4 regions of the Streptomyces glaucosporus genome follow, and region 4 is predicted to be linked to each of the others. Evidence: riboswitches for the same ligand, from Rfam matches in the RefSeq annotation. Region 4 holds a riboswitch; each other region holds the start of a gene.
What was found. A riboswitch is a leader RNA that binds a small molecule or an ion and turns the genes downstream of it on or off. The one in region 4 is predicted to bind cyclic di-AMP.
Positions count from the first base shown of each region.

Region 1: it holds a riboswitch for cyclic di-AMP, as region 4 does, so the genes downstream of both, ABD358_RS15950 (LysM peptidoglycan-binding domain-containing protein) here and ABD358_RS19755 (M23 family metallopeptidase) in region 4, are expected to answer to the same signal.
Region 2: it holds a riboswitch for cyclic di-AMP, as region 4 does, so the genes downstream of both, ABD358_RS13465 (M23 family metallopeptidase) here and ABD358_RS19755 (M23 family metallopeptidase) in region 4, are expected to answer to the same signal.
Region 3: it holds a riboswitch for cyclic di-AMP, as region 4 does, so the genes downstream of both, ABD358_RS25130 (transglycosylase family protein) here and ABD358_RS19755 (M23 family metallopeptidase) in region 4, are expected to answer to the same signal.

Region 1 covers NZ_BAAATJ010000014.1:16,177-18,368, reverse strand. The annotation lists gene ABD358_RS15955 (SPW repeat domain-containing protein) at 1-111, shown strand, start outside; cyclic di-AMP (ydaO/yuaA leader) riboswitch at 559-732, shown strand; gene ABD358_RS15950 (LysM peptidoglycan-binding domain-containing protein) at 776-1,558, shown strand; gene ABD358_RS15945 (NADP-dependent isocitrate dehydrogenase) at 1,759-2,192, shown strand, end outside.
Region 2 covers NZ_BAAATJ010000010.1:141,345-143,536, reverse strand. The annotation lists gene ABD358_RS13470 (GntR family transcriptional regulator) at 1-225, opposite strand, end outside; gene ABD358_RS13465 (M23 family metallopeptidase) at 441-1,316, opposite strand; cyclic di-AMP (ydaO/yuaA leader) riboswitch at 1,329-1,491, opposite strand; gene ABD358_RS13460 (M16 family metallopeptidase) at 1,843-2,192, opposite strand, start outside.
Region 3 covers NZ_BAAATJ010000032.1:29,671-31,862, reverse strand. The annotation lists gene ABD358_RS25130 (transglycosylase family protein) at 1-1,089, opposite strand, end outside; cyclic di-AMP (ydaO/yuaA leader) riboswitch at 1,094-1,268, opposite strand; gene ABD358_RS25125 (dipeptidase) at 1,592-2,192, opposite strand, start outside.
Region 4 covers NZ_BAAATJ010000019.1:96,471-98,662, forward strand. The annotation lists gene ABD358_RS19750 (PP2C family protein-serine/threonine phosphatase) at 1-595, shown strand, start outside; cyclic di-AMP (ydaO/yuaA leader) riboswitch at 833-1,003, shown strand; gene ABD358_RS19755 (M23 family metallopeptidase) at 1,016-2,071, shown strand.

The sequences.
Region 1 (2,192 bases), on a different contig from region 4:
CACGTGAACGAGATCGTCACGGGCATCGTGCTGATCGCCCTGGCGCTGGTGAGCATGCTGCTGTACCTCCGCAGCCGCCGTACGGGGGCGGAGAAGACGGAGGGCGGCTGACGCCTCCGCCGGGGTGTGTCCCGTCCTGCCGCCGTACGGACGGGACACACCCCGGCGGTTTCCGTGAAATGCGCCTTGTGCGCCTTTTCTCCGAATAAAATCGCCAAGTCCTCTATGGGGCAATGTAAAGACGGCGCGGCGGGCGGTGTGCCGGGAATCACACTCCCCGGTCCTTCGTTTGCCCGCGCCGAGAGATCGTCATGCGCTTTTTCTTCGATTTCCCATGTCGCAGGGGTATTCGACTTCTTTCCGGAGTTTCAGCGCAATCACGCTCGGAAGGAGATCCGGTGCATTCCGTGGCCGGGGGCCGCGGTCCGGCGCCGGGGCGCCCGCCGCCCGTCCCGGCGCGCCTTGTCTGCGCTGACCGGCTGTGTTTATGTGTCCTGGCCTCCGTCCGAGTCGGAGGCTCCACCGCCGGGGACGCCGAGTCCTGCCGCCCGGCCGGTGGAAAGGCAGCAGCCGAACGCGGCAGGAGCGGGGAAACCACACATTGCCGTGCCGTGCTTCCAGCCGGCCCGGCTAGGGGTGAAGCCGATTTCGATGTGCTCCGGCACGGCGGAAATCGGCCGGGCTCTCCGGCCCGAATCCGACAGCTAACCTCGCAGGCGCAGGAGAGGACACCCCCATGTCTCGAGGCCGCCACCGACGTCCGCGGACCCCTTTGATGTCCCGTCAGTTCTCCCGTCTCTCCCTCGTGCTCACGGCCGGCGGCGCGGGTGTCGCCGCGCCGCTGATCGCCGCGGGCAGCGCGAACGCGGCTCCCGCCGCCGTGCAGGACACCGCCCCCGCCGAGCAGAAGCGGACCGCCCCCCGGGCGGAGACCGCGCCGCGGTCCGCCTCCGCTTCCCCGTCGGCCTCCAGGGCCGCCGACTCCTACACCGTCGCCGACGGCGACACGCTGCACGGGATCGCCGTCGGACACGGCGTCGAAGGCGGCTGGAGAGCCGTCTACGACGCCAACCGGAAGACCGTCGGGGACGACCCGAACCTGATCTTCCCCGGCCAGAAGCTCACCCTCGCCGCCGAGCGGACCGCCGGGCAGGGCGGCGGACAGGCCGAGGGGACGGCCACCCCCGCCGCCGCGCGGACCCAGGCCGCGCAGACCCCGGCGAAGAGCACGTCCTACCCCGACAACCTGGACGGCTGGATCCGCGAGGCCCTGGACGTCATGAGGGCCAACGGCATCCCCGGCACCTACGAGGGCATCCACCGCAACATCATGCGCGAGTCGGGCGGCAACCCGAACGCGATCAACAACTGGGACGTCAACGCCCAGCGCGGCACCCCCTCCATCGGCCTCCTCCAGGTCATCAAGCCGACCTTCGACGCCTACCACGTCGCGGGCACCGCCCACAGCCAGTACGACCCGGTGGCCAACATCGTGGCCGCCTGCAACTACGCGGCCGACCGCTACGGATCGATCGACAACGTCAACGGCCCCTACTGACCCGACGGGCAGCCGAGAACGGGAGGACCGCGGGGCGTGGATGGCCCGCGGTCCTCCGCCGCGTCCGCCCCGTGCCGGACGCCGGCCGGGCGAGCCGGCCCGTCCGCACCGCGCACGAGGGGCGGGGTCCTGTCGATGAAGGGCCGATCGCGGGATATCTTGATGTCGAGCAATGTTGCAGACGTGGAGCGGAGCACCCGGTGACTGACTCGACCATCATCTACACATACACCGACGAGGCCCCGGCGCTGGCGACGTATTCGTTCCTGCCCGTGGTCCAGGCGTACGCCGCGAAGGCCGGTGTCCCTGTGGAGAGCCGTGACATCTCCCTGGCCGGGCGGATCATCGCCGTCTTCCCCGAGTACCTCAAGGAGGAGCAGCGGATCGGCGACGCGCTCGCCGAGCTCGGCGAGCTGGCCAAGAAGCCCGAGGCCAACATCATCAAGCTGCCGAACATCTCGGCCTCCATCCCGCAGCTCAAGGCCGCCATCGCCGAGCTGCAGGAGAAGGGCTACGCGCTGCCGGACTACCCGGACGACCCCAAGACCGACGAGGAGCGCGAGATCCGCGCCCGCTACGACAAGGTCAAGGGCAGCGCCGTCAACCCGGTCCTGCGCGAGGGCAACTCCGACCG
Region 2 (2,192 bases), on a different contig from region 4:
GGCCGCCTCCTGCTCGGTGGGTTCGGCGACGCAGGCGCCCGCGTGCCGGCGGGTGGTCACGAAGCCCTCCGACTCCAGGGTGCGCAGCGCCTCGCGCACCGGGATCCGCGAGACGCCGTAGCGCCTGCCGAGCAGTTCCTCGGTGAGCCGGGCGCCGGGCGGGAAGAAGCCGGAGACGATGTCGTCGCGGACCGCAGTGCACACCATGTGCGCCGAAATGCGCATGGGCCGACCTCCGCCGTCGTCTCCGCGTTTCCGATGGCTCCGCAGACTCGAACTGTATTCCACCGCCACGGAAATTCCGATGCCCACCGGAGAACAGGCGGAAAACATGCCTCCCGGCGCGGGCCCGCCGGACGCGGAGGCGCCCCCGGCCGTATGGCCGGGGGCGCTCGATCTCCGCGGTCGCGTCCGTGTCGCTCCGGGGTCCCGTCCGGGGATCAGCGGACGTCGACGCCCTTGGCCGCCAGGTAGGCGACCGGGTCGATGTCGGAGCCGTAGTAGGCGCCGGTACGGGCCTCGAAGTGGAGGTGCGGACCGGTGCTGTTGCCGGTGGAGCCGACCGCGCCGATCTGCCGGCCGCCCTCGACCCGCTGGCCGGGGCTCACGCTCGTGGCGGACAGGTGGCCGTACTGGGTGTAGCGGCCGTCGTCGTGGCGGATGACGACCTGGTTGCCGTACGCGCCGCCCCAGCCGACCGTCACCACGGTGCCCGGGCCCACGGCCCGCACGGGGGTGCCGGAGGCGGCGGCGAAGTCGACGCCGCTGTGCGTGCCGGAGGACCAGGAGGCGCCGGCCTGCTTGTACAGGGTGGTGGTGTTCACGCCCGCGACCGGGTCGACGTAACCGCTCGCGGCACGGCGCTCGGCGGCCCGCTCGGCGCGGCGCTCCTCGGTCGCGGCGCGCTCCCGGGCGGCCTCCTCGGCCGCGGCGGCCTTGCGCGCGGCCTCGCGCTCCTTGGCGACCTTCTCGGCCTTGGCGGCCTTGGCGGCGGCGATCTCCTCGGCCTTCTCGCGCGAGACGTCGGCCGCGCGCTGCTGCGCCTCGGCCTGGGCCCGGACGTCGTCGGCGATCGTGTCGCCGACGGCCATCGCCTGCGCGAAGCCCAGGGCGTAGGTCTTGTGGGTGTCGCCCGAGTCGGCGACGGCGGGGGTGGCGATGGTGCCCACCACGCCGGTGGCGGCGAGGGTGGCGGCTCCCAGCAGGCCGGCGCCCGTGCGGACGGCGCGGCCGGAGAGCTGGTGCTTCTCGGAGAGCTTCCCGGTGAAGGCGGTGACCTTCTCGGTGACCTTCTCGGTGGCACGGGTGAACGCCATGTGCGGCGTGCTCCTTTCCTTCCGTGTCGCCTACCGGGTTAGCTGACGGGTTCGGAGCAGGAAGGTCTCCTACGAGCACTCGGCTCGATTCACCCCGGTGGGATACCCCTCGCGCGCTGGAGGCGGAGGGTGGGTCCCCGGCTCCCCCAGACGGGGGACTCGGCGATGCGCAGGCCGGCGGCCACGGACGTGGGCGCTTCTGACGGCCAACGGATTCGAAGCTAAACGGCCACGCTTGAGCAAGCAAACAAATCGGGCATTTTGTATCTCATGCCACATCCCGCTTCCACCGGAAGCGCCAATCCGCCCATGACAAAGGCCCTTGATATGACAAGCACACCAAGGGCCCCGGTCCTGAGGGGACTTGCCGGCCGCCCGAACGTGACGGCCGCCACTTCCCCGATGTGGCGGCCGTCACCTCCGGTGTGCCGCGGCCCTCTTGAACCCGTGACGGCCGTCACCCCGGGCGCGCCGCGACCCCTTCCGGGCCGTGACGGCCGTCACCACCGGATCGTCCGGCTCCCCCTCAGTCGGTGACGACCGTCACCTCTCCGATCCCCAGGTCCCGCACCGGGCCGGCGATCTGTGACGCGTCCCCCACCAGGACCGTCACCAGGCGGTCGGCCGGGAAGGCGGCGACGACCGCCGCCGTCGCCTCCACGGTGCCGGTCTCGGCGAGGCGGGCGTAGAGCTGCGCCTGGTAGTCGTCGGGCAGGTGCTGCTCCACCTGATCGGCGAGGGTGTCGGCCACGGCCGCCGCCGTCTCGTACCGCAGCGGGGCGACACCCACCAGGTTCTGCACGGCCGCGTCCCGCTCCGCGTCGGTGAGGCCCTCCTCGGCCAGGGTGCGCAGCACCTGCCACAGGTCGGCCAGTG
Region 3 (2,192 bases), on a different contig from region 4:
CAGGTGGCCGTACTGGCTGTAGCGGCCGTCGTCGTGGCGGATGACGACCTGGTTGCCGTACGCGCCGCCCCAGCCCGCGGAGACCACGGTGCCGTTGGTGACGGCCTTCACCGGGGTGCCGGTGCCGGCGGCGAAGTCCTCGCCGGTGTGGCCGTTGGACCAGCGGGCGCCCGCGGCCTTGTAGGAGCCGGACGGGGCGGCGTTCACCGGGGCGGTGTAGCCGGCGGAGGCGTTGGCGGAGGCGCCGCCGCTGCGGTCGGCGCGCTCGGCCGACTGCCGCGCGGGCTCGGGGTTGGTCTCGGCCTTCTCGACCTTCTGCTCGGCCTTCGCCTCCGGCTTGGCCTCCGGCTTGGCGGCGGCCTTCTGCTGGACGGCAGTGCCGCCCAGGGAGAGCTCCTGGCCCGGGTGGATCACGTTGGGGTCGGCGCCGATGACCTGGCGGTTGTCCTCGTAGACCTCCTGCCAGCCGCCCGCGATGCCGTGGGCGTCGGCGATCTTGAACAGGGTGTCGCCGCCGACGACCCGGTACGAGGTGGCTTCCTCGGCCCGCTCGGCGCGGTCGGCCCGCTCCGGCCGGGCCTGCTCGGCCTCGGTCTCGTTCCCGGCCTCGGGCGCGGACTCGGGCTCGGGAGCCTGCTGCTCCTGGGCGGCCGGGGCCTGCTGCTCGTCCGCCTCGCCCTGTCCGTCGGGGGAGACGGCGGGGGCGGGGCCGCCCTTGGTCAGACCGGCCTTGACCGAGCACACCGGCCAGGCGCCCGGGCCCTGGCCGTCCAGGACCTTCTCGGCGACGGCTATCTGCTGGTCCTTGGTGGCCAGGTCGGCGCGGGGGGCGTACTGGGTGCCGCCGAAGGCCTCCCAGGTGCTCTGCGTGAACTGCAGGCCGCCGTAGAAGCCGTTGCCGGTGTTGATGCTCCAGTTGCCGGTGCTCTCGCACTGGGCGACTCGGTCCCAGGTGTCGACGGAGGCGGCGTTGGCGTTGCCGGCGGCCATCAGGGGCAGGGCCACACCGGCGCCGCCCACGGAGATGGCCAGGGACAGGCGGGCGAGGCGGCTGTTACGGGCACGACGATGACGTCCGCGTGCGGACATACGGGGCTCCTCTCCTACGCCTGCGAGGTGAGCTGTCGGGTTCGGGCTGGAGTTGCCCGGCCGTGTGGGCCACGACCTCCGGGTCGTGACACGGCTTCACCCCAAGCCGTCCCGTGCGGACACGGTCCGGCGCTTACCTTGGGTCCCCCGCTCCTGCCGATGACGGGTGTGGATGGTCCAGCCCGCTGCCGTCGGCAGGACTCGGCGTACCGACAGCGGGCCCGCCGCACATTCGTACGGCGCGGCCAGAACCGTAAACAGAACGTTTCCGCCATAACAAGCCGATGGGTCACAGGAAGCCCGTTTCGCAGCTATTGCCTGCGTCTCATTCGCGACCGTGCGTGACGGATCCGTCCACGCGGAGTGAGATCAGACGGCCCTGACAGCTCGTCATATCCCTTTTGTGACCAGGGGGTATGACAGAGCGGGACCTCCGGCCGCACGGAGTGCGACGGGCTCGGAGATCCCGCTCGTGAGTTGCGTCACCGACAGGGGTTCGGCGTCATCCGTCCAACTGCCCGATGGTGGCGATCGACGGGCCGCGCCGGGCCTGTTCGTCCCGGGCCACGGCCTCCGCGTCGCGGAGGACCCGCACCGCGTTCTCCCAGGTGAGCTTGGCCAGATCGGCCTCGGACCAGCGACGGTCCAGCAACTCGGCCACCAGGTTCGGATATCCGGACACATCACCCAGATCGGACGGAGTGAAGGCCGTGCCGTCGAAGTCGCCGCCGATGCCGACGTGGTCGATGCCCGCGACCTCGCGCATGTGGTCCAGGTGGTCGGCGACCGTCGCCGCCGTCGCCACCGGGCGCGGGTTGGCCTCCTCGAAGGCCCGCTGGACCTCCCGGCCCCGCTCCGTGCCGTCCAGGGGGTGGAGACCGTGGGCGCGCATGTTCTCGTCGGCGGCCTCGGTCCAGGCCACGGCGGCGGGAAGGACGAACTTCGGCACGAATGTGGCCATCGCCACACCGCCGTTGGCCGCCAGGCCCTCCAGCACGTCGTCGGGGACGTTCCGCGGGTGGTCGCACACCGCGCGGGCGGAGGAGTGCGAGAAGACCACCGGCGCCGTGGAGACCCGCAGGGCGTCCCGCATGGTGGCCGGC
Region 4 (2,192 bases):
CCGGGGCAAGGGGCTGGACGCGGTGGCCGTGGTCACCGTGGTGTTCGGCGCCTTCCGGGAGGCGGCCGAGACGGAACCGGACCTGGGCTCGGTCGCGGACCGGATCGAGCACTCCCTGGTCCGGGAGAGGGGGCAGCGGGGCGGGGCCGGCCGGCTGGAGGGGTTCGTCACGGCCGTCCTGGCGGAGGTCCCGGCCGGGGCGCCGGGCACCCTGCGGATCGTCAACCGGGGCCACCCGCCGCCCCTGCTGCTCCCCGCGGACGGGGCGTCCCCGCGGCTGCTGGAGCCGGACTCCTACGCCCTGCCGCTGGGACTGGGGGACCTGGCGGTCGGGGGCGGCCACGCGGAGCCGGTGCCCTTCCCGCCCGGCAGCCTGCTGCTGCTCTACACGGACGGGCTGACCGAGGCGCGGAACGCCGCGGGCGCCTTCTACGACCCGGTGGCGCGGCTGCGCGGCCGGCGATTCACCGGTCCGGGCGCCCTCCTGGACGCGCTCGTCGAGGACGTCGGCGCGTACACGGGGGGCGGCACGGACGACGACATGGCGATGCTGGCGGTCATGCGCGAGCCCGCCACCCCGCCCGCCGCGCGGTGACCGTGCGTGAGCGGCGTGCAGCTCTCCGCATAACATCTGAGACAACGTCAGAAAGTGTGACGCGTGTCTCCGGCGGAATTCCGGCGGCAACTCGCCCGGATTGAGCAGTTATTGACCCGTTAAGTCCTCCCTGAAATTACTTCCGCTTTAAAGGGGAGACTTGGAATCCCGAGCGCCCCTCTATTAACGTTCGATAACGCAGCGCGGTCGTCACTGCCGCCGTAAGAGGCGGCACCGTGCGCCGTCGCCGAATCCTGAACGCGCGGCCTCACCGCACCGGGAGGCCGGGCCCAGGGAACCGGGGAACCACCAATTGGGGTGAATCGGGCCGTACCGCGTGTACGACCCGTAGGAGACCTTCCTGCTCCGAACCCGTCAGCTAACCCGGTAGGCGAGAAGGAAGGAAAGGAGAGCGCCCCCGTGGCGTCCAGCAGCCAGGCCCCCGAGGCCCCCCGGGTCTCGCACGACCCGCACACCGCCGGTTTCGTCCCGTTCGGCCCGGAGGGGGACGGGGACCGCCCGGCGTGGAACCCCACCGAGGACTCCATACGCCCGGTCCGCGGCCGGCACCGCGTGGTCAAGCAGCGCAGCGGCGGCATGGCGCGCAGCGGGGCCGTCCTCGGCGTCGGCATGATCGCCGCGGTCGGCGCGGGCGGCATCGCCACGGCCAAGGAGAAGTCCCCGGCCGCGATCTCCATGCCCGACCTGGGCGCCGTCGCCGAGAACATCCCCGGCATCGGCGGACTGGTGGGCGACTCGGAATCCTCCGACGGCGGAGAGGCCGGCGAGACCGAGGCCCTGATCGCCCAGGCCGCCTTCGGCGCCGGGACCGAGGACGTCGCCGCCGACCCCCTGACCGCGGACGCCGGCGAGGCCCTGCGGGCGCGCATCCTCCAGCAGGCCGACCAGCAGCAGACGGACGCCGTCCAGGCTGCCCTCGAGGACGCCGCCGCCCAGGCCGCGGACGAGGCCGCCGAGGAAGCCGCGGACAAGGCCGCCGACGAGGAGGCCGAACGCAAGCGCAAGGCGGCCGAGGCGGCCAAGCGGAGGGCCGAGGCCGAGCGCCTCGCCAAGCTCGCCGCCAGCTACACCCTCCCCCTCTCCTCGTACCAGCTGACCTCCACCTTCGGCCAGTCCGGCTCGATGTGGTCCAGCACCCACACCGGCCTGGACTTCGCGGCCCCCTCCGGCACCCCCGTCAAGGCCGTGCACAGCGGCGAGATCGTCGAGGCCGGCTGGGCAGGCTCCTACGGCTACCGCATCGTCCTCAAGCTCGACGACGGCACCGAGGTCTGGTACTGCCACCTGTCGTCCATGACCAGGACGAGCGGCAAGGTGACGACCGGCGACGTGATCGGCCGCGTCGGCTCCACCGGCAACTCCTCCGGCCCGCACCTCCACATGGAGGTCCGCCCGGGCGGCGGCGACCCGATCGACCCGCTGACCTGGCTGCGCAGCAAGGGCCAGAACATCTGACCCACTCCCCGCCCGCCGCCTCCGGGATGCGGGCCGGGCAGTGCCCGCACACCCCCGTGCCCCGGCGGCCCTGGTGACCACCCCCCGACACCAGGGCCGCCGGCCTTTCCGTACACCGCCG